DNA from 2 places in the Micrococcus sp. UYEF5 genome. Region 1 is predicted to be linked to the other one. Evidence: predicted binding sites of a transcription regulator. Region 1 holds the regulator's gene; the other holds the start of a gene.
The links. The regulator HrcA, encoded in region 1, represses chaperone genes, less so after heat shock. The targets are predictions, from matches to a motif close to TTNGCACTCGNNNNNNNCGAGTGCNAA.
Positions count from the first base shown of each region.

Region 2: the regulator HrcA is predicted to act here: its motif matches at 2,450-2,476, upstream of groL (chaperonin GroEL).

Region 1 covers NZ_JBEPNB010000002.1:192,946-201,262, forward strand. The annotation lists gene lepA (translation elongation factor 4) at 1-928, shown strand, start outside; gene hemW (radical SAM family heme chaperone HemW) at 929-2,209, shown strand; gene ABIB16_RS02895 (DUF4870 domain-containing protein) at 2,225-2,644, opposite strand; gene ABIB16_RS02900 (DUF3097 family protein) at 2,739-3,599, opposite strand; gene hrcA (heat-inducible transcriptional repressor HrcA) at 3,770-4,783, shown strand; gene dnaJ (molecular chaperone DnaJ) at 4,859-5,992, shown strand; gene ABIB16_RS02915 (16S rRNA (uracil(1498)-N(3))-methyltransferase) at 5,989-6,750, shown strand; gene ABIB16_RS02920 (PhoH family protein) at 6,791-7,864, shown strand; gene ybeY (rRNA maturation RNase YbeY) at 7,854-8,317, shown strand, end outside.
Region 2 covers NZ_JBEPNB010000013.1:9,526-22,551, reverse strand. The annotation lists gene ABIB16_RS10530 (DUF4031 domain-containing protein) at 1-575, shown strand, start outside; gene groL (chaperonin GroEL) at 685-2,316, opposite strand; gene ABIB16_RS10520 (LytR C-terminal domain-containing protein) at 2,635-3,618, opposite strand; gene ABIB16_RS10515 (DUF3263 domain-containing protein) at 3,622-3,966, opposite strand; gene ABIB16_RS10510 (uracil-DNA glycosylase) at 4,003-4,680, shown strand; gene ABIB16_RS10505 (threonine/serine exporter family protein) at 4,694-6,616, opposite strand; tRNA gene ABIB16_RS10500 (tRNA-Val) at 6,783-6,856, opposite strand; gene ABIB16_RS10495 (S8 family peptidase) at 7,057-8,508, opposite strand; tRNA gene ABIB16_RS10490 (tRNA-Thr) at 8,785-8,861, opposite strand; gene ABIB16_RS10485 (DsbA family protein) at 8,972-9,844, opposite strand; gene ABIB16_RS10480 (DUF4032 domain-containing protein) at 9,952-11,253, shown strand; gene treZ (malto-oligosyltrehalose trehalohydrolase) at 11,267-13,026, opposite strand, start outside.

The DNA.
Region 1 (8,317 bases):
GGGTCTGTACCCCATCGACGGCTCGGACTATCCCGTGCTGCGTGACGCCCTGGACAAGCTCAAGCTCAACGACGCCGCGCTCGTCTACGAGCCGGAGACCTCGGTCGCGCTGGGCTTCGGCTTCCGCGTCGGCTTCCTCGGTCTGCTGCATCTGGAGATCGTGCGCGAGCGCCTCGAGCGCGAGTTCGACCTCGACCTCATCTCCACCGCGCCCAACGTGGTCTACGAGGTCACCCGGGAGGACCGTGAGGTCGTCACCGTGACCAACCCCTCCGAGTTCCCCGAGGGCAAGATCCTCGAGGTGCGCGAGCCCATGGCCTCGGCCACGATCATCGTGCCGGCCGAGTTCATCGGCGCCGTCATGGAGCTGTGCCAGGCCAAGCGCGGCAATCTCAAGGGCATGGACTACCTCTCCGAGGAACGCGTGGAGATCCGCTACTGGATCCCGCTGGCCGAGATCGTGTTCGACTTCTTCGACCAGCTCAAGTCCCGCACCAAGGGGTACGCCTCGCTGGACTGGAAGGCCGACGGCGACCAGGTCGCCGACCTCGTCAAGGTGGACATCCTGCTCCAGGGCGAACAGGTGGACGCGTTCTCCTCGATCACCCACAGGGACAACGCCTACGCGTACGGCGTGATGATGACGGGCAAGCTCAAGGAGCTGATCCCGCGCCAGCAGTACGAGGTGCCGATCCAGGCCGCCATCGGCTCGCGCATCATCGCCCGCGAGAACATCCGCGCGATCCGCAAGGACGTGCTCTCCAAGTGCTACGGCGGCGACATCTCCCGCAAGCGCAAGCTGCTCGAGAAGCAGAAGGAGGGCAAGAAGCGCATGAAGATGGTCGGCCGGGTGGAGGTCCCGCAGGAGGCCTTCATCGCCGCCCTGTCCTCGGACGGCGCCGGCGCCGACCAGGCGGCGAAGAAGTAAGTGCCCGCCCTGCCCCTCGGCGAGCCCGTCCCCGACGACGGCCGGCTGCCGGCCGACGTCGGGCAGCGGGTGCGCGCGGCCGCCCGCGACGGCGCGGCGCGCACCTTCAGCCTGTACGTCCACGTGCCGTTCTGCACGGTGCGCTGCGGCTACTGCGACTTCAACACGTACACGGCCGTCGACCTCGGCCCCGGCGCGGGTCGCGGCGACTACTGGGAGTCGGCGGTCGCGGAGCTGGACTTCGCCGCGGACGTGCTCGCGTCCTCGGACGTGCCCGCCCGCCCGCTGCACACGGTGTTCTTCGGCGGCGGCACGCCCACGCTCCTGCCGGCCGCGGACCTCGTGCGCATCCTCCAGGCGGCGGTGGACCGGTTCGGGATCGCGCCCGGCGCGGAGGTGACCACCGAGGCCAACCCGGACACGATCACCCCGGAGTACGCCCGCCAGCTCGCGGCCGGCGGCTTCACCCGTCTCTCCCTGGGCATGCAGTCCGCGATGCCGCACGTGCTCGCCACGCTCGAGCGCACCCATCGGCCCGAGTCCGTCCCCGCCGCCGTCGCCGCGGCCCGCGAGGCCGGCCTGGAGGTGTCCCTGGACCTGATCTACGGGACCGCGGGGGAGTCCCTCGCCGACTGGCGGGCCACGCTCGAGGCCGCCGTCGCCCTGGCCCCGGACCACGTGAGCGCGTACTCGCTGATCGTGGAGGAGGGCACCAAGCTCGGGGCCCAGGTGGCCCGCGGCGAGGTGGCGGACGTGGACCCCGACGACCAGGCGGACAAGTACCTGCTCGCCGAGGAGCTGCTCGGCGCCGCCGGCTACCGCTGGTACGAGGTGTCCAACTGGGCGCGCGACCCGCAGGGCTCCGGCGTCCACCGTGCGCGGCACAACGTGGCGTACTGGGAGGACCAGGACTGGTGGGGGATCGGCCCGGGTGCGCACTCGCACCTCGCCGGGGTCCGGTTCTGGAACGCCAAACACCCCGCCGCCTACGCGCAGCGGCTGGCCACGGGGGTCACCCCCGCCGTCGGCCGCGAGCGGCCCGACGCCGACGCGCGGCGCCTCGAGCGCATCATGCTCGCGGTGCGCACGGTGGGCGGGCTCCCGACCGCGGAGCTCGTCTCGGAGACGCCGGGGGAGGCCGCGCGGATCCGTGGGGCGATCGCCGAACTCATCGCCGCGGGCCTGCTGGACGGGCGCGCCGCCGTCGACGGCCGCATCGTCCCCACGCTCGAGGGGCGGCTGCTCAACGACGCGATCGTCCGGGCGCTGGCCGGCTTCTGACCGGCCGGCCCCGGGTCAGCGCAGGATGCGCAGGTTGAACGGGTACCGGAACGGACGGCCCTTGGACACGTGCGAGGCGCCCATCACGCCGTAGGCCGCCATGGCGGCCCACGTGAGCGCGCCGAGGATCGCGAAGATCGGGCCGACCACCGGCAGCAGGGACAGGAAGAAGAACAGGAGCGTGATGAGCGTGGGCGGCCCGGAGAAGTTCAGGGCCTCGCGCGACTCCTGCGAGGTGAACGGGCCGCGGTCGCGGTAGAGCAGCCACACGACCAGCGGGCCGAGCACGCCGAACGCCAGACTGAGGTGGGCCAGCGCCGCGCGGTCACGGTCCTGCTTCGCCGTGAGCGGGGCGCCGCGGCCGCCGGCCGAGACGAGCCAGGCGGGCGGGCCGTGGCCGGTGCGGCCGGCGTCGGGCTGCGCGCGGGTGTTCACGAGGGGCTCCTCCTGGATCGCGGGACCCGCGCGCCGGGGACCGGGCGCAGGGCATGGGCCAGCATAGCGCGGGCGGGCGGGGGCCGCGCCGAGATCAGTGCTCGGGTGCGGCGGTGAGGAAGTCGATGAGCTCCTCCACGCGGCCAAGCAGGGACGGCTCGAGGTCCGCGTACGTGGTGACGTGGGAGAGCAGCCGCTTCCACCCCAGCCCCGTGGCCTCCTTGCTCCCGTGCGGCCAGCCCAGTCCCCGCAGGATCCCCGTCTTCCAGTCCTGCCCCTTCGGCACGACGGGCCACGCGGGGATGCCGAGGACGGAGGGCTTGATGACCTGCCAGACGTCCACGTAGGGGTGACCGAGGATGAGCACGTTGCCCGCGGCCCCCGGCACGCGCATGGCCTCGGCCGCGAGGCGCTCCTCCTTGGACCCGGTGACGAGATGGTCCACGAGGATCCCGAGCCGGCGCCGCGGACCGGGGGCGAACGCACGGATCGCCCCGGCGAGGTCGTCCACGCCGTGCAGGGGCTCCACGACGATGCCCTCGAGGCGCAGGTCCTCGCCCCACACCTTCTCCACCAGCTCGGCGTCGTGCACGCCCTCCACCCAGATGCGAGAGGCGCGGGCGGTGCGGGCCCGCGCCCCCTCGACCCGTCGCGAGCCGGAGGCGGTGCGGGCCGGCGCCGCCGGGGCCGCGGCGGTCGGGGGGACCAGGGTCACGGGCTCGCCGTCGATCCAGAAGCCGCCGCCGAGGGGGAAGCCGCGGCGCACGCCGCGGCGGTCCTCCAGGACCACCACGTGCACGCCGCCGGAGCGCTCGATGCCGATCACGGCCCCGGTGAACCCGGAGGCCACGTCCTCGACCACCGTGCCGGGGGTGGCGGGCACATCGGGGACGGTCCGGGCGGGGCGGCGCGTCAGGTCGTCGTGGCCCGCGGGGCCCCAGCTGCTCCAGTCCATGGGAGAGCACGGTAGCAACGGGGGCGGGCGATCACCGTGAGCGAAGCCGTGCGGGCCGGTCGGGTCGTCCCCCGGGTCGGACGGTAGCATTGGCACTTGACCCGCCGGAGTGCCAGCCAGGGGCACCTCCGGGGTCGCCCCGGATCCCGACGGACCAGAGGAGGACCGAGATGTCGGAGCAGCCCCGCCGCCTGCAGGTGCTCCAGGCGATCGTGGAGGACTACGTGGCGCTGCGCGAGCCCGTGGGCTCCAAGGCGCTCGTGGAACGGCACGCCCTGGGCGTGTCCTCCGCGACCGTGCGCAACGACATGGCTGCGCTCGAGGAGGAGGGCCTCATCGTGGCCCCGCACACCTCCGCCGGGCGCGTCCCCACGGACAAGGGCTACCGCGTGTTCGTCGACCGCCTCTCCGAGGTGAAGCCGCTGTCCCCGGCCGAGCGCCGGGCCGTGCGGACCCTGCTGGACCCGGAGACGGACACCGAGCACATGATGGAGTCCACGGTGCGCCTCCTGGCCCAGCTGACCCAGCAGGTCGCCGTCGCGCAGTTCCCCCACGAGGACGGCTCCACGATCCGCCACCTCGAACTGGTCTCCCTCGCGCCCACGCGCGTGCTCGTGGTCCTCATCCTGTCCACGGGGCGGGTGGACCAGCGGCACGCCGTGCTGGACCGTCCGGTCGACGAGGCGGAGCTGTCCGTGCTCCGCGGCCTCCTGCTGGACGCCCTGCTGGGGCTCGGTCCGGTGCAGGCGGCCACCGTGGTGGACGACGTCGTCACCCGGGTCCGCCCGGAGCACCGGCAGTCCGCCGCCCTCGTGGCCGCGGCCGTCCAGGACCTCCTCGAGGCCGGCCGGGAGGACCGCATTGTGCTGGCCGGCACCGCCAACCTGGCCCGCTCCCCGGGGGACTTCGGCGCGTCCATCGGGCCGATCCTGGAGGCGCTCGAGGAGCAGGTGGTGCTGCTGCGCCTGCTCACGGAGATGGAGCAGGACGCCCACGGGGTGTCCGTGCGGATCGGCTCCGAGAACGCCGGATCGCTCGCGGACACCTCGGTGGTCGCAGCCGCCTACGGCCCCGGCGCCGTGGCGAAGGTCGGCGTCATCGGTCCGACCCGGATGGACTACCCGGGCACCATGGCCGCCGTCCGGGCGATCGCCCGCTATCTCTCCCGCATCCTGACCACCTGACGCGCCTCCGCGCGTCCTGGCGGGCCCCGTCCCGCATCGCCCCACGTCCCGCTCTCCCCGAGAGGAATCCCCACCGTGACCGACCACTACGAGACGCTCGGCGTCAGCCGTGACGCCAGCACCGAGGAGATCCGCCGCGCCTACCGCAAGCTCGCGCGCACCCACCACCCGGACGTCAACCCCGACCCGGAGGCGGCCGAGCAGTTCAAGCGCATCTCCCACGCCTACGAGGTGCTCTCGGACGAGGGCCGGCGTCGGGCCTACGACACGACGGGCAACGAGAACGGCCAGGCCGGCTTCCCGGGCGGCTTCGGCGGGGCGGGCGGCTTCGGGGGCTTCGCCGACATCTTCGAGACCTTCATGAACGCCGCCGGCCAGGGCGGCCGCGGCGGCCCCGCCAGCCGCGCCCGCCGCGGCCAGGACGCCCTGGTGACCGCGCGGATCGACCTGCGCGACGCCGTCTTCGGCGGCGAGCAGACGATCGAGCTGGACACGGCCGTGCGCTGCGAGCGGTGCGAGGGCTCGTGCTGCGAGCCCGGCACCCAGCCGGAGACCTGCCAGACCTGCCACGGCCACGGCATGATCCAGCGCCCCGTGCGGTCGCTGCTGGGCACCGTCATGGCCACCGAGGCCTGCCCCGCCTGCCAGGGGTTCGGCACCGTCATCCCGACGCCCTGCCACGAGTGCGACGGGCAGGGCCGCGTCCGCACCCGGACGCCGCTGACCCTGCGCATCCCCGCGGGCGTGGACGACGGCACCCGCATCCACCTCGCCGGCCGCGGCGAGGCCGGCCCGGGCGGCGGCCCGAACGGCGACCTCTACGTGGAGATCGCGGTCCGCCCGGACGAGACCTTCCGCCGCGAGGGCGACCACCTGGCCACCACCGTGACCGTCCCCATGGCCGCCGCGGCCCTGGGCACCACCGTCACGCTGGACACCCTGGACGGCAAGCAGTCCCTCAGCCTGGACCCGGGCGTGCAGTCCGGCCACGTCGAGGTCCTCCACGGCCTGGGCGTCGGTCGCCTGCGCGGGCAGGGCCGTGGCGACCTCAAGGTGGACGTGGTGGTCACCACGCCCACCGACCTGGACGACGAGCAGCGCCAGCTCCTGGAGCGCCTGGCCGAGGTGCGCGGCGAGGAGGTCGTGCACGGCGCACCCCAGGCCAAGGGCATGTTCGCCCGGCTGCGGGAGAACCTGAGGAACCTGTGACCGCCCCCCTGTTCCACCTCGAGCCGGGCGCCCTGGCCGGCGCGAGCGCGGGCGCGGAGGTCGTCTTCGACGGCGCCGAGGCCCGGCACGCCGCCGCGGCCATGCGCCTGGCCCCCGGGGAGGCCGTGCTCCTGGCCGACGGGTCGGGCACGCTCGGCCACGGCACCGTGCTCGCGGCCGCCCCGGACGCGGTGTCCGTGCGGCTGGACGCGGTGGCGGAGGAGCCGGCGCCCACCCCGGCGCTCGTGCTCGTCCAGGCCCTCGCCAAGGGCGACCGGGACCTCATGGCGGTCCAGGCCGCCGTCGAGCTCGGCGTGGACGCCGTGGTGCCCTGGGAGGCGGAGCGCTCGATCGTCCGCTGGAAGGGCCCCAAGGCCGCCAAGGCCCGCCAGAAGTGGGCGGACACGGCCCGCGCGGCCGCCAAGCAGGCGCGTCGCGCCCGGGTGCCCGCGGTCCGGGACCACGTCTCCGGGACGGCGGTCGCCGGGCTGGCCTGGGACGACGACGGCGGCCGGCTCGTCCTCGTACTGCACGAGGACGCGGAGCACGGGGTGTCCGCGGTGCCGGCGGAGCGACTCTCCGCGGCCGTCGAGATCGCCGTCGTCGTGGGCCCCGAGGGCGGGATCGGCCCGGCCGAGCTCGAGGCCTGCGTGGCCGCGGGGGCCGTGCCGGTGCGGCTCGGCCCGCACGTGCTGCGCGCCTCCACGGCCGGCCCCGCCGCCCTCGCCGTGCTCCAGCACCGGCTCGGCCGCTGGTGAGCCCCGGCAGGACGGCGCGCCGACGCCTAGACTGGTCGGGATGTCCCGCCCCCGCGACCCCGAGGTGATCCGCCCCATCGTGACCGTGCCCCCCACGACCCCGACCCCGCCCGCCACCGCGCACGAGGGGGTCGCGTTCGAGTCCGCCGACCTCATGGTCCGCACGCTCGGACCGCAGGACGCCCTGCTGCGGATCCTCGGCGGCGTGTTCCCCACCGTGGACGTCACGGTCCGCGACCAGCGGCTGGACCTGGCCGGGCCGGTGGCCGAGGTGGCCACGGTGCGGCGCGTCGTCGAGGACCTGCGCTCGATCGCCCGCCGCGACCAGGCCGTCACCCCCGAGGTGATGGGCCAGGTCGTCCACCACGTCCGCGACGCCGCCACCGGGCGCGGCGCGGGTCAGCTGCACCTGGACTCGATCCTCTCGGGCCGGGGCCGCCGCATCCGCGCGAAGACCCTGCACCAGCAGGACTACGTGGAGGCGATCGACCGCTCCACCGTCGTCTTCGGCATCGGCCCGGCCGGCACCGGCAAGACCTACCTGGCGATGGCCAAGGCGGTGCAGGCGCTGCAGGCCAAGGAGGTCAACCGGATCATCCTCACCCGCCCGGCCGTCGAGGCCGGCGAACGGCTCGGCTTCCTGCCCGGCGGGCTCTCCGAGAAGATCGACCCGTACCTGCGCCCCCTGTACGACGCGCTGCACGACATGATCGAGCCCGAGTCGATCCCGCGGCTGATGGAGGCCGGGACCATCGAGGTCGCCCCGCTGGCGTACATGCGCGGCCGCACCCTGAACGACGCGTTCGTGATCCTCGACGAGGCCCAGAACACCACCGGCGAGCAGATGAAGATGTTCCTGACCCGCCTCGGCTTCGGTGCGCGCATGGTCGTCACGGGCGACACCTCGCAGGTGGACCTGCCGCGCGGCACCCAGTCCGGCCTGGCCCAGGCCGTCGAGGTGCTCGAGGGGATCGAGGGACTGGAGATGGTCCGCTTCGACTCCTCGGACGTGGTCCGGCACTCGCTGGTGAGCGCCATCGTGGACGCCTACGACGCCGCCCGCGGCCCCGCGGAGCGGTCCCAGAAGCGAGGAGGGGCCCGCCGTGGCCGTTGAGATCCTGAACGAGTCGGGGATCGAGGTCCCCGAGGACGCGCTGCTGCGCATGGCCCGGCACGTGTACGCGCGCCTGCACGTCCACGAGCGCGCCGAGACGGCCGTGACCGTCGTGGACGCCGCACGCATGGCCGAGCTGCACGAGGAGTGGATGGACCTGCCCGGGCCCACCGACGTGATGAGCCTGCCCATGGACGAGCTGACCCCCGGCTCGCCCGAGGCGCCGGCCGAGGGCGTGCTCGGCGACGTCGTGCTCTGCCCCGAGGTCGCCGCCGAGCAGGCGGCGCGCGGCGGGCACTCCCGTGACGACGAGCTGCTCCTGCTGCTCACCCACGGCATGCTCCACCTGCTCGGGTACGACCATCTCGAGGACGCCGAGCGCGAGGAGATGTTCACGCTCCAGGATCGGCTCGTCTCCGAGGTCCTGGGGCGGCCCGCCCCGGCCCCCACCGT
Region 2 (13,026 bases), on a different contig from region 1:
TGCTGGCCCGCTGGGCGGAGCCGCATCGGCACTACCACGACCCGGCCCACCTGCTCGCGGTGCTCGAGTCCGTGGACCTGCTCGAGCGGGCGGGGGCAGAGACCGGGACGGATCCGCGGGCGGTCCGCCTGGCCGCGTGGTTCCACGACGCCGTCTACGCCGGGGACCCCACCGCGCCCGCCGGCCAGGACGAGGCGGACTCGGCCGCCCTGGCCCGGGACGTGCTCACCGCTCCGCGGCTGGCCGTGCCGGCCGACGTCGTCGACGAGGTGGCGCGCCTCGTGCTGCTCACCGCCGCCCACGACCCCGCCCCGCACGACGCGGCCGGGGCGGTGCTCTCGGACGCGGACCTCGAGGTCCTCGGCCGCTCCCCCGAGGCCTACGCCCGCTACGTGGCCGCGGTGCGGCGGGACTACGCGCACGTGTCCGACGCGGACTGGGTCCGCGGTCGCAGCAAGGTGCTGGACGCCCTGCTGGACGCCGAGCGGCTGTATCGGACCGCGCCCGGCCGAGCACGCTGGGAGGCCGCCGCCCGCCGCAACCTGGCGGCGGAACGGGCCGCGCTGTCGGCCTGAGCGGGGCGCCCCGGTGCTGACCCGGGACGCGGCGAGGCCCGCCTCCCGGGCGGGGAGGCGGGCCTCGCAGGCTGGGCGCCCGAACGGGCCGGGCCGGCTCAGCGGCTGATCACATCATGCCGCCCATGCCGCCCATCGGGTCCATGCCCTCGGCGCCGGCGGCGGCCTTCTCGGGCTTGTCCGCGACGACGGCCTCGGTGGTCAGGAACAGGCCCGCGATGGACGCGGCGTTCTGCAGGGCCGAGCGGGTCACCTTCACCGGGTCGTTGATGCCGGCGGCCAGCAGGTCCTCGTACTCGCCGGTGGCGGCGTTCAGGCCGTGGCCGTCGTCGAGGGTCTTGACCTTGTCGGCCACGACGCCGGGCTCCAGGCCGGCGTTGAGGGCGATCTGCTTCAGCGGGGCCTCGATGGCGACCTTGACGATGTTCGCGCCGGTGGCCTCGTCGCCCTCGAGCTGCAGGCCGCCGAACGCCTTGGCGCCGGCCTGGATCAGGGCGACGCCGCCGCCGGCGACGATGCCCTCCTCCACCGCGGCCTTGGCGTTGCGCACGGCGTCCTCGATGCGGTGCTTGCGCTCCTTGAGCTCCACCTCGGTGGCCGCGCCGGCCTTGATGACGGCCACGCCGCCGGCCAGCTTGGCGAGGCGCTCCTGCAGCTTCTCGCGGTCGTAGTCCGAGTCGGTGTTCTCGATCTCGGAGCGGATCTGGGCCACGCGGCCGGCGATCTGCTCGGCGTCGCCGGCGCCCTCCACGATGGTGGTCTCGTCCTTGGTGATGACCACCTTGCGGGCGGTGCCCAGCAGGTCGAGGGTCGCGTTCTCCAGGGACAGGCCCACCTCGGAGGAGATGACCTGGCCGCCGGTGAGGATGGCGATGTCGGCGAGCATGGCCTTGCGGCGGTCGCCGAAGCCCGGGGCCTTCACGGCCACGGACTTGAAGGTACCGCGGATCTTGTTGACCACGAGGGTGGCCAGGGCCTCGCCCTCGACGTCCTCGGCGATGATCAGCAGCGGCTTGCCCGACTGCATGACCTTCTCGAGGATCGCCACCATGTCCTTCACGGAGGAGATCTTCGAGTTGACGATGAGGATGTAGGGATCCTCGAGGACGGCCTCCTGGCGGTCCGCGTCGGTCACGAAGTAACCGGAGATGTAGCCCTTGTCGAAGCGCATGCCCTCGGTGAGCTCGAGCTCGAGGCCGAAGGTGTTGGACTCCTCGACGGTGATGACGCCCTCCTTGCCGACCTTGTCCAGGGCCTCGGCGATGAGGGAGCCGATCTGCTTGTCCGCGGCGGAGATCGAGGCGGTGGCCGCGATCTGGTCCTTGGTCTCGATCTCGCGGGAGGCGGAGAGCAGCTCGGAGGTGACGGCCTCCACGGCCTTCTCGATGCCGCGCTTCAGCGACAGCGGGTCGGCGCCCGCGGCCACGTTGCGCAGGCCCTCGCGGACCAGCGCCTGGGCCAGCACGGTGGCGGTGGTGGTGCCGTCGCCGGCGACGTCGTCGGTCTTCTTGGCGACCTCCTTGACGAGCTCCGCGCCGATCTTCTCGTACGGGTCCTCGAGCTCGATCTCCTTGGCGATGGAGACGCCGTCGTTGGTGATGGTGGGAGCGCCCCACTTCTTCTCCAGCACCACGTTGCGGCCGCGGGGGCCGAGGGTCACCTTCACGGCGTCGGCCAGGGTGTTCAGGCCCTTCTCCAGGCCGCGGCGGGCCTCTTCGTCGAATGCGATGGTCTTGGCCATGTGCAGGTCCTTTCTGGACGTCGGCTTCCTACTGCTGGTGGCTGACCCGCGCCGATGCCCGCGACGGACGGCCCCTGGGGGCCTCACCGGTGGACAGGTCCTCCTCCACGGCGCCGGACCGGCCGGGGTACGGCTGGCAGTCGCGCCTTCGGAGTGCTAACCCCATTATGAGCACTCGCACCGGGAGAGTGCAAAAGGTCTGCGGTGCGGGGCCCGCCCTTCCGCGGACGGCGGACGGCCCCCGGCAGAACGCCTCGGAAGGCGCCCCGCCGGGGGCCGGAAAGGGCGCGCGGCCGACACGGCCGCACGACGGGCGGATCAGCCGGTGACGACCACCGCGACGCCGTTCACCTGCAGGTTCGGGGTCTGCATGACCGGGAAGCCGAGCTCCTTGCCGACCGCCTCGGCGGCGGCCTTGTTGGCCGAGCCGTTGTACAGGACGGTGGAGGACTGGATGCCGTAGCCGCTCCAGTTCTTCGCGTCCACCGAGGTGTAGCCGGCGCCCGTGAGCCGCTGCGCGTAGGAGGCGGCGAGGCCCTGGGTGCGGGTCGCGTTGTACACGGTGACGTGGGTGCCGCGCACGGCCGCGGACTGCGCGGCTGCACGAGAGCTCGACGCGGCCGCAGACTGCGCGGCCGCACGAGAGCTCGACGCGGCCGCAGACTGCGCGGCCGCACGAGAGCTCGACGCGGCCGCAGACTGCGCGGCCGCACGGGAGCTCGACGCGGCCGCGGACTGCGAGCGCGAGGCCTCCGCCGCGGCGGCCGAACGGGACGCGGCGGCGCGCGAGGACTCCGCCGCCTGTGCCGCGGCGGCGGCACGGGACGACTCGGCGGCCTCGGCGGCCTCGGCGGCGGCTCGAGAGGACTCGGCGGCCTCGGCGGCGGCCGCCTCCTGCGCCGCCCGCGAGGACTCGGCCGCGGCCGCGGAACGGGACGCCTCCGCCGCGTCCTCGGACGGGGTGGGGGACTCGGTCGCGGGTGCAGTCGACGCCGACGCGGAGGACGCCGAGGAGGACTCGGACGACGCCGACGCCGACGCCGACGTCGACGTCTCGGCCGCCGGGGCCGTCGTCGAGCTCTCGGCGGCGACGGGCTCCGAGCGGTCACCGGTGAGCCACGGCAGGACGACGCCCACGAACAGGCCGGCGAGCAGGACGAGGCCGGCCACCCAGAGCAGCGGGCTCAGGCGGCGACCCCCGCCCGTGGCGGTCGCGCCGGCGGCGGCGAAGGACTCGCGGTGCGCGCCGCGCTGGTCCGTGTACTCGGGGACCTCGTCGAAGCGGTCGGGCTGGTAGGCCATGGGTCAGTTCTCCTGGCGGGAAGCGGGCGTGGACGGCGCCGGATCCGCGGGTCCCCTCCGGGCCCGGCTGCGGGTGCCGCGCTTGCGCAGCAGCCGCGTGACCAGCAGGGGTCGGTAGGCCAGGGCGGCCTCACGGTCCAGCAATCCGTTCAACACCTGATAATAGGCGGTCGGAGACAGCCCCAGACGCTCTCGGACGGCGTGGTCCTTGGCCCCGCCGTACCGCCAGGTGGCGGCCTCCAGGTCCAGGACCGCACGCTCCAGGTCCGTCAGCTCGTCCCGTCGCGCCCGCGCGCGGGCACCCTCGTCCGGGGCCGGATCGGGCGAGACGGGCGTGGGGTGGGACATGGCGGCCACTGTACCCACCCGGTCTACCCTCGGGGCATGGAGTTCATCGCGCCCCTGGATCCGGGCTGGGAGGCGGCCCTCGCCCCGCAGGCCGCCGCGTTCGAGCAGGTCGGCGAGGCCCTGCGGGCCCGCCGGGCGGCCGGAGAGCAGGTGCTGCCCGCACCGGAGCACATCCTGCGGGCGTTCCTTCAGCCGTTCGCGGACGTCCGCGTCCTCGTGCTGGGCCAGGACCCCTACCCGACGCCGGGCCATCCGATCGGCCTGAGCTTCGCGGTGGACCGCCACGTGCGGCCGCTGCCCCGCTCCCTGGCCAACATCCACCGGGAGCTGCACGACGACCTCGGCATCACCCCGCCCGCCCACGGGGACCTCTCCGCGTGGACGGACCAGGGCGTGCTGCTGCTGAACCGCGCCCTCAGCGTGCGGGCCGGCGCACCCGGCAGCCACCGCGGCCTCGGCTGGGAGCAGATCACGGAGGCCGCGGTGCGGGCCCTCTGCGCGCGCGGCACCCCGCTCGTGGGGCTGCTGTGGGGAGCCGACGCGCGGCGCATGGCGCCGCTGCTGACGGCGGCGGGGGCCGGCGTCGTGGAGTCCCCGCATCCCTCGCCCCTGAGCGCCCACCGCGGGTTCTTCGGCTCCCGGCCGTTCAGCCGGGTGAACCGGCTCCTCGAGGCGGCCGGCGCGGCCCCGGTGGACTGGCGCCTGCCCGACTGAGCCGGGCCGCCGGTCAGCCGCGCTGGTGCATCACGAGCTCGGTGGGCAGCAGCGTGCCCATCCGGTCGGTGATCGGCTTGGCCAGGGTGTTGCCGAAGGCGACGCCGGCCGCGATCGCCACGACGATGACCGCGGCGTTGAACAGTCCCTCGACGCCCAGCAGCGTGGCCCCGGTCTCCACGGTGAACCCGTAGACGGACCGGAACATGGTGAGTCCGGGAAGCAGGAACAGCATGGACGGCAGGACGATCACGAGCGCCGGGGCCGCGAGCCGCTGGGCCACCAGGCGGCCGAGGAACCCGACCGCCGCCGCGGCGACCGCGGGCACCAGCCGGTCGCTGACCCCGATCTGCTGCGCCGCCAGGTACGCGCCGAAGCCGGCCCCGGACACGAGACCGCAGGCCAGGATCTGGGGCCACCGCGACTGCTCCACCACCGCGTCCGCCATGCCCGCGGCCATCACGAGGCCCAGCAGCAGCAGCGGCGGATAGCTCAGCGTCCCCGCCTCGGCCAGGTCCAGCTGTTCGAATCCCAGGAGATCCCCGATGCCCACGGCGATCATGATCCCGGCCATCACGCCGGCGAACACGAGCAGCGCGGAGAGGAAGCGGCCCGCGGCGGTCACCGGGAAGCCGTGGATGGCGTCCTGCACCGCGGTGACGAACCTCGCCGTGGGCAGGAGCATCATGATGCCGCCGGCGATCACCAGCGCCGGGTTGACCGGCAGGTCGAGGGCGTGGGCCATCAGCGCGATCACCGTGGCCGTGATCGCCCCGAACATCGTGGAGAAGATCTCCGGGAAGCGCGCCTTGTCCGCCTGGACCTTGAGCCAGAAGACCAGCCAGGTGGAGACCATGCCCAGGGCCGCGCCCGTCCAGGTCCCCCCGATGAACGGCACGAAGCAGGCCACGAACACGCCGGAGAAGAGGACCTCGAAGACGGCGGGGAACGGCTTGGGCTGATGCCGGATCTCCACGAGCCGGCGCTGGGCCTCGGCCCGGTCCACCTCGCCCGCGGCGATCTCCTCGACGAGCCGGTGGACGGCCACGAGCCCCTCGAAGTTCACCGAGGCCGAGCGGACCACCCGCTGGAGGGTGAACGGGGCCTCGCCGCGTGAGGAGTCGGGCGCGTAGTTCAGGGAGATGGACTGGTTGGTCAGGTCCACCTCGGTCTCGAGGATCCCGTAGGCCTGCGTGGCCACGATGATCGAGGTCTCCACGTCCAGCGAGGCCGCCCCGAAGCTGAACATCGTCTCGCCCAGCTTGAGCGCGAAGTCCAGGGTGGTGCGGGCCTCGAGGGCCTGCGCCTCCGCGCGGCGCTGCTGCAGCGTGGAGCGCATGCGGCGCCCATACGGCGAGGAGTGCAGGCGGTCGGCCAGCACGAGCGCCTGCGTCGGCAGGTTCTCGACGAAGACCTCACGGGAGCGCCGGCCCCGCCGACGCCCGCGCTTCTCGGGCGGGCCCACGGGGACCACCGGGTCCGGGACGGTGACGTCCGGCTCGGGGATCACATCCGGGGCGGGCAGGGCGCCGTCGGCCTCCGCGGGCGCCAGGACGGAGGTGGGCACCTGCTCGGACAGCGGCGGCTCGGTCAGGGGCGCGTCCGCGGCCGGCTCCGGCAGCGTCTCCGCCTCCGGCTCGGCCGATTCCTCCGGCTCCGGCGCCGGCGTCGAGACCGGATCGGCGGCGGCGGGGCGGACCACGGGCGGCAGCGGCTCGGTCGGCTCGACGGCGACCGCGGCCGCGGCCGGGTGGGCCGACTCCGCCGGGTCGAGGTCGAGCAGGCCGGGGTCCTCCGGGTCGATCGCGAGGTCGCCGACAGCGGCGGCGTCCTCGGCGCCGGCCGGGCGCAGCACGGGGATGAGCGTGGGGACGGCCGGGGGCTCCGCGATGTGGGGGTCGAACCGCGCCGGCTCCTGGGTGCCCTCCTGCTCCATGCGGCTCACCCTCTCCTTCCGTATGCGGGCGCTGGACGCGAGACGGCGGTGGGCCGAGCCCCGCCGACGCGTCCATCCAACCACGCCGACACCTCCCCCGCCGGGGCCTTCGGCACCGCGGCCCGGGGATGCGAAAGGGCCCTCCCGGAGGAGGGCCCTGCTGCGGTGGATCTTACTGGACTCGAACCAGCGACCTCTCGCGTGTGAAGCGAACGCTCTAACCAACTGAGCTAAAGATCCGGGCGTCGCCCCATGGGGGTGACAACTCGAAGAACGATACCTCAGGCGGCGTCGCCTGTCCACCCGGGCGACGGCCGCCCCGCGCACGGCGGAGCGGCCGTCGAGAGCCGACGAGCACGTCAGGCGTCGGTCAGCGTGGCGCCGGGCTCGAAACCGCCCTGGGCGACCAACGAGGCCCCGGCGCCCGGAGCGGGCCCCGGTCAGGAGCTGCCGCCGAGGGAGGAGACCGCCCTGGTGGCGTCCGCCAGACCGGCGCCGCAGCCTGCGTAGCAGGTCACCGGCATGGACCGGGCCGTGGACGTGAGGGTGGACTCGACCTGGGCCGGGGTGAGGCTCGGCTGCTCGGCCAGCAGCAGGGCGGCCAGGCCCGCGACGTGCGGGGTGGCCATCGAGGTGCCGTTGTAGGCGGCGTGGCCGGCCGTCGTCGGGGTGGTGGCGCCGTTGTTCACGGTCGAGATGATGTTCGCACCCGGGGCGGTCACGTCCACGGCGGAGCCGTAGTTCGAGAACGAGGCGCGGGCGCCCTGCGAGGTGGAGGCGGCCACCACGATGGTGTTCTGGCAGTTGGCCGGGCGCACATTGGCGGCGGGCTGGTTCTCGTTGCCCGCGGCCACGACGACGGGCACGCCGCGGGAGACTGCCGCGTTGATCGCGTTCTGGTAGGTGGTGCCGCACATGCCGGAGCCACCGAGGGACATGTTGATGACGTCCGCCGGGTTCGGGTTGGCCGGCACGCCCGCCACCGTGCCGCCGGCAGCCCACACGACCGCGTCGGCGATGTCGGACAGCGAGCCGCCGCACTTGCCGAGCACGCGGATCGGCTGGATCTTTGCGTTCGGCGCCACACCGACGACGCCCTGGGAGTCGGCCACGGCCGCGACGGTGCCCGCCACGTGGGTGCCGTGCCACGAGGAGTCGGAGGCGCCGGCGGTGCCGCACTCGCCGGCGGCGTACCAGTCGCCCTCGTCACGCGGATTGGAGTCGCGGCCACCGCCGTCACGTGCCGCCGCGCTGTCGGAGATGAAGTCGTAGCCGGGCACGACGTTGCGGTCGAGATCCGGGTGGGAGGTGATGCCGGTGTCGATGACGGCCACGGTCGCACCGGAGCCCGTCGTGCGATCCCACGCCCCGGGGACCCGCATGCCGTGGGTGCCGGTGAAGCCCCACTGCTGCGAGTAGAGGGCGTCCACGGGGCTCAGGCCGGTGGCGGTGAGGATCGCGTCCGGCTCCACGGCCTCGACCGCCCCGGAGGCCTTCAGGTCGGCCATGAACTTCGCGGACTCGGCCTGATCCAGCTTGCGGTCCGCCGTGATCACGCGGGAGCCGAGCGCGGTCTCACGCAGCTCCTTCACGGAGACGCCGGCCTCCTTCGCGGCCTTGCCCCAGGCGTTCGCGCGGCCCTTCGCGTGGGCGTTGGCGGCGGTCTCCTTGTAGGTGACGATGAAGGAGTCGTAGCCGTCGGCGTTCGGGTCCTCGACCTGCGCCGCCGCCAGGGGCGAGGCGACGGTCGGGCTGGCTGCCGGTGCGGCGGGGGCGGCGCCGGAGGGGGCCGCGAGCGCGGGGGACGAGGTCAGCGTCCCGCCGGCGAGGACGGCGCCGGCCACGAGGGCGCCGATGCGGCGGCGGGTGCTGCGGGGTGTGGAGGACTGCACGGGATCTCCTCGGAGTTCGGGGCCACCGGATGCGGATGCCCGAGGGACTCGGGCCGGGGTGACTGAGATCACGGTAAGGTCACGATTCCGTCACGGCGAGGCCGCGGGCCGAAGTCTGGCGGATAGTCGAGGCATCTCTGGCGGTTCCGCCAGCCGGACCTGGCGGATGGCCTCGGACCGGCACAGCGGAACCCCAGCGTCAGCCCACGCCGGACACGACGACGGCGCCGCGCCCTCCCGGCGGAGGTGCGCGGCGCCGTCGGGCCCGCGGTGGGGTGGAGCCCCCTGCCGGATTCGAACCGGCGACCTGCTGTTTACAAGGCAGCTGCTCTGGCCAGCTGAGCTAAGGAGGCCTGCGGGCGGCACCTGGGGGTGCCGCGGCCAGCCCTTCCAGCGTACAAGGCCCGGGCGGACGACGCGGGGCGCCCCCGTGTGGGGACGCCCCGCGGGCCTCGGCGCCGGGTCAGCCGGCGATCTTGGCGCCCGCCCAGTCGGTGAAGGTCTTGTCCTCGCCGTCGAGGGCCCAGTTCTTGCCGTCCACGAACACGGTCGGGGTGCCGGCCACGCCGGCGACGCGCGCCTGGCGGGTGGTGTGCTCGACCGCGGAGCGGAACGTGCCGTCCTCGACGCAGGAGGAGATGTCCACGCCGTGCTCCTGCGCGAGCTGGATGAGCGCCGCGTTGTCCAGGCCCTTGCCCTGGTGCTCGTCGTAGGCGGCGAACAGGGCGGTCACGAAGCCGTTGTAGGCCTCGGGCTTCTGGTCCGCCACGCAGTACGCGGCGTTGGCGGCGCGGGCCGAGTAGTTCTGGTTGTTCGGGGCGCTCAGGAAGTCCACCATCCGGTAGTCGACCGTGACCTCGCCCTGCTCGAGCCACTGCTCGATCTGCTCCGCGTTGGAGGACTCGAAGTCGGCGCAGTGCACGCAGTTGAAGTCCGCATAGAGCACGATCCGCGTCGGCTCACCGTCACCGCGGGCCTCCGTGTTCGGCAGGGTCTCGGGCTGGGAGCTCTCGGCCTGCTTCGGCACCTCGATCTTCGAGGGGTCGACCTCACGCTCTCCCGCGCCCTCCGCCAGGCCCGTGGCCGAGGTCAACTCGATGCCGCCCTGCTCGTTCGCCGCGGCCGGGATGGGGCCGGCGGCCGCGGCGTCGTCGCCGTTGCGGGTGAGCGCGAACGCGACGACGAGGCCGATCACGAGCACCGCCGCGAGGACCGAGCCCCAGATGACGCCGGTGCGGCGGCGGCGGTCCTTCCTGCGCTGCTCTTCCTGGATCTGGCGGGCACGCGCACGGGCGTCCGTCGCCGAGGTGTGCGAGCCTGACGTGTTCCGGGCCAAGGGTCCTCCTCGTGGGGCAGTCGGTCCGGGTCGAGCACCGGAGCCGGCGGGCAGCGGGCGCGCCGCGCCAGGCGAGCATAGCGGCCCTGTCTGGAAGGATCGTGACCATGGACACCGTCGAGACCCCCTCCCCCGTCGATCGACTGACCATCACGGGCGCCCCGTCGGGGGACGCGACCGAGGACCCGGCGACGTCTCTGCTCGCCCTGCCCTGGGCGCTCCCCCTCGAGACGTGGCCGCGGGAGGTGCTGGCGGCCCTGCCGCGGGGCATCTCCCGTCACGTGGTGCGCTTCGCCCGGATGGGCGGGGGCATCGTGGCGGTGAAGGAGACCACGGAGGAGCTCGCGTTCCACGAGTACCGGCTGCTGCGCCGGCTCGAGCGGAGCCCGGCGCCGTCGGTGGTGCCGGTGGCCGTGGTCACCGGACGCACGGAGGACGACGGCACGCCCCTGCCCGCCGCCCTCGTGACCCGGCACCTGCGCTTCTCCCTGCCGTACCGCGCCGTGTTCTCGGAGCGCCTCGAGCGCCGCACCCTCGTGCGCCTCATGGACGCGCTGGCGACGCTGCTCGTGGAACTGCACCTCGAGGGGTTCTTCTGGGGTGACGTCTCCCTGTCCAACGTCCTGTTCCGGCGGGACGCGGGCGGGTTCGCCGCCCATCTGGTGGACGCCGAGACCGGCGAGCTCCGGGAGCGGCTGTCCAACGGCCAGCGCGAGCACGACCTGGACGTGGCCGCCGTGAACGTGGGCGGTGAGCTGCTGGACCTGCAGGCCAGCGGGCTGCTGGACCCGGAGGTGGACCCCGTCACCACGCCGGACCTGCTCGTGGCCTCCTACCGCCGGCTGTGGGACGAGCTGACCGGGCCTCTGCTGTTCCCCCGCGCCGAGCCGTGGCGCCTGGACCGCCGCGTCCGCCGCCTGCAGGAGCTCGGCTTCGAGCTGGCCGAGTACTCACTGCGCGCCGCCGACGCCCCCGGGATGATGATCGCCCGGCCCGTCGAGATCCACGCGGGCTACCACCGCCGTCGACTGACCCGCCTCACGGGACTCGAGGTCCAGGAGAACCAGGCCCGCCGGCTGCTCGTGGACATCGAGGCCGCCCGCCGGGAGTGGGACCCGTACATGGACATCGAGGGCGCGGCGCACCGCTGGGTGGTGGAGGTGTTCGACCCCGTGGTCCGCTCGGTGCCCCTCGAGCTGCGTGCCAAGCTCGAGCCCGCCGAGGTGATGCACCAGCTCCTCGAGCACCGCTGGTACCTCTCCGAGGCCCGCGGCCAGGCCGTGCCCCTGCAGGAGGTGGTGGACTCCTACGTGGACACGGTGCTGCGGGCCCGCCGCGACGAGGACGCGGTGGCGCTGCACCCCACGACCACCATGCTGCGCGCCGTCCCGCCCGCGGACGAGGACTGACGCCGGCCGCGGCTCAGCGGCGCAGGAGCAGGAAGCCGGGGGCCGGGACCGCCGCCGGCACCGTGCCGGGGCCGAGGGGGCCGTCGTCGCCGTGGCCGGCGAGGAGCTCGGCCCGCGTCAGGTCCGCGGGCACGGGCAGCGGCTCCGCGCCGAGGGCGACGAGCAGGACGACGTCGGCGTCCGCGCCGGCGCGGGTGAGGCGCACGTGGCGCCGGGCGGCGTCCACCTCGGCCCGGACGCGGTCGCGGCGAGGGTCGGTGAGCTGGGGCAGCGTGCGGCGCAGGCCGATCAGGGTGCGGTAGGCGGCGAGCACGCGCACCCCGCGGCCCTGGCCGTCCGCGCCGCCCGCGGCCTCCGCCCAGTCCAGCACCGCCGCGTCCCGTGTGGCGGGGTCCTGCGGGTCGGGGACGTCGGCCGGGTCCCAGCCGTGAGCGGCGAACTCGCGGCGTCGTCCCTGCCGGACGGCGTCCCCGAGCTCGGGTTCGCGGAACGAGGTGAAGAACGGCCACGGCGTCGACGCGGCGAACTCCTCGCCCATGAAGAGCATCGGCACGTGCGGGCCGGTCAGCAGCAGGGCGGCCTCGGCCGCGAGCGCACCCTCGGACAGGGCGGCCGCGGTGCGGTCGCCGCCGGCGCGGTTGCCCACCTGGTCGTGGTTCTGGATGCTGGCCACCCACGCATGGTTCGGGACGGCGTCCGGCACGGGGCGCCCGTGGTCGCGGCTGCGGAACGTGGAGCGGGTGCCGTCGTGGAAGTAGGTGCGCTCCATGACCTTGGCCACCGCCTCCAGCGGGGCGAAGTCCGCGTAGTAGCCGTGGGTCTCCCCCGTCGCGGCCACGTGCAGGGCGTGGTGGACGTCGTCGTTCCAGGCCGCCGCGAGGCCGAGCCCGCCGGCCTGGCGGGGCAGCACCAGGCGCGGGTCGTTGAGGTCCGACTCGGCCAGGAGCGGCACGGGTCGGCCGGCACGGGCCGCGATCCCGTCCGCGAGCGCGGCCATCTCCTCGAGCAGGTGCACGGCGCGGGCGTCCCGCAGGGCGTGCACCGCGTCGAGGCGCAGCCCGTCCACGCGCATCTCCTCGAGCCAGAAGCGGACGTTGTCCAGGACGAACCGGCGCACCTCGTCCGAGTCGGCGCCGTCCAGGTTCAGGCCGTCGCCCCAGCCGGTGCCGCCCGGGCCCAGATAGGGCCCGAACACCGGCAGGTAGTTGCCGGAGGGGCCCAGGTGGTTGTGGACGACGTCCTGGACCACGCCGAGGCCGGCGGCGTGGGCGGCGGCCACGAAGCGGCGGTAGGCGGCGGGGCCGCCGTAGGACTCGTCGACGGCGAACCATGCCACCCCGTCGTAGCCCCAGTTCCGCGGGCCGGAGAAGGAGTTCACGGGCAACAGCTCGACGTGGGTGACCCCGAGGTCCGTCAGGTGCGGCAGGCGGGCGATGGCGGCGTCGAGGGTCCCCTCGGCCGTGAAGGTGCCCACGTGCAGCTCGTAGAGGACGGCGCCGCGCAGGCCGCCGCCCTGGGGCGCGGCCGGATCGGACTCCACCCCGGGCGGCCCGGCCCAGCCCTCGTCCGGCCACGCGAAGACGCGGCCGGCGACGTCGCGGCGGGAGGGCCCGTGGACCGTGTCGGGCTGGCGGCGGGAGCGGGGGTCCGGCACGGGGTCCGCCCCGTCCACGCGGTAGCCGTAGCCGGGGTCGGCCGGCGGCTGGGCGGCGTCGAGGCCGAGGGCGGCCAGCGGGTCCTCCGTGGGCGTCCACCAGCCTCCGGCGGCGGGGG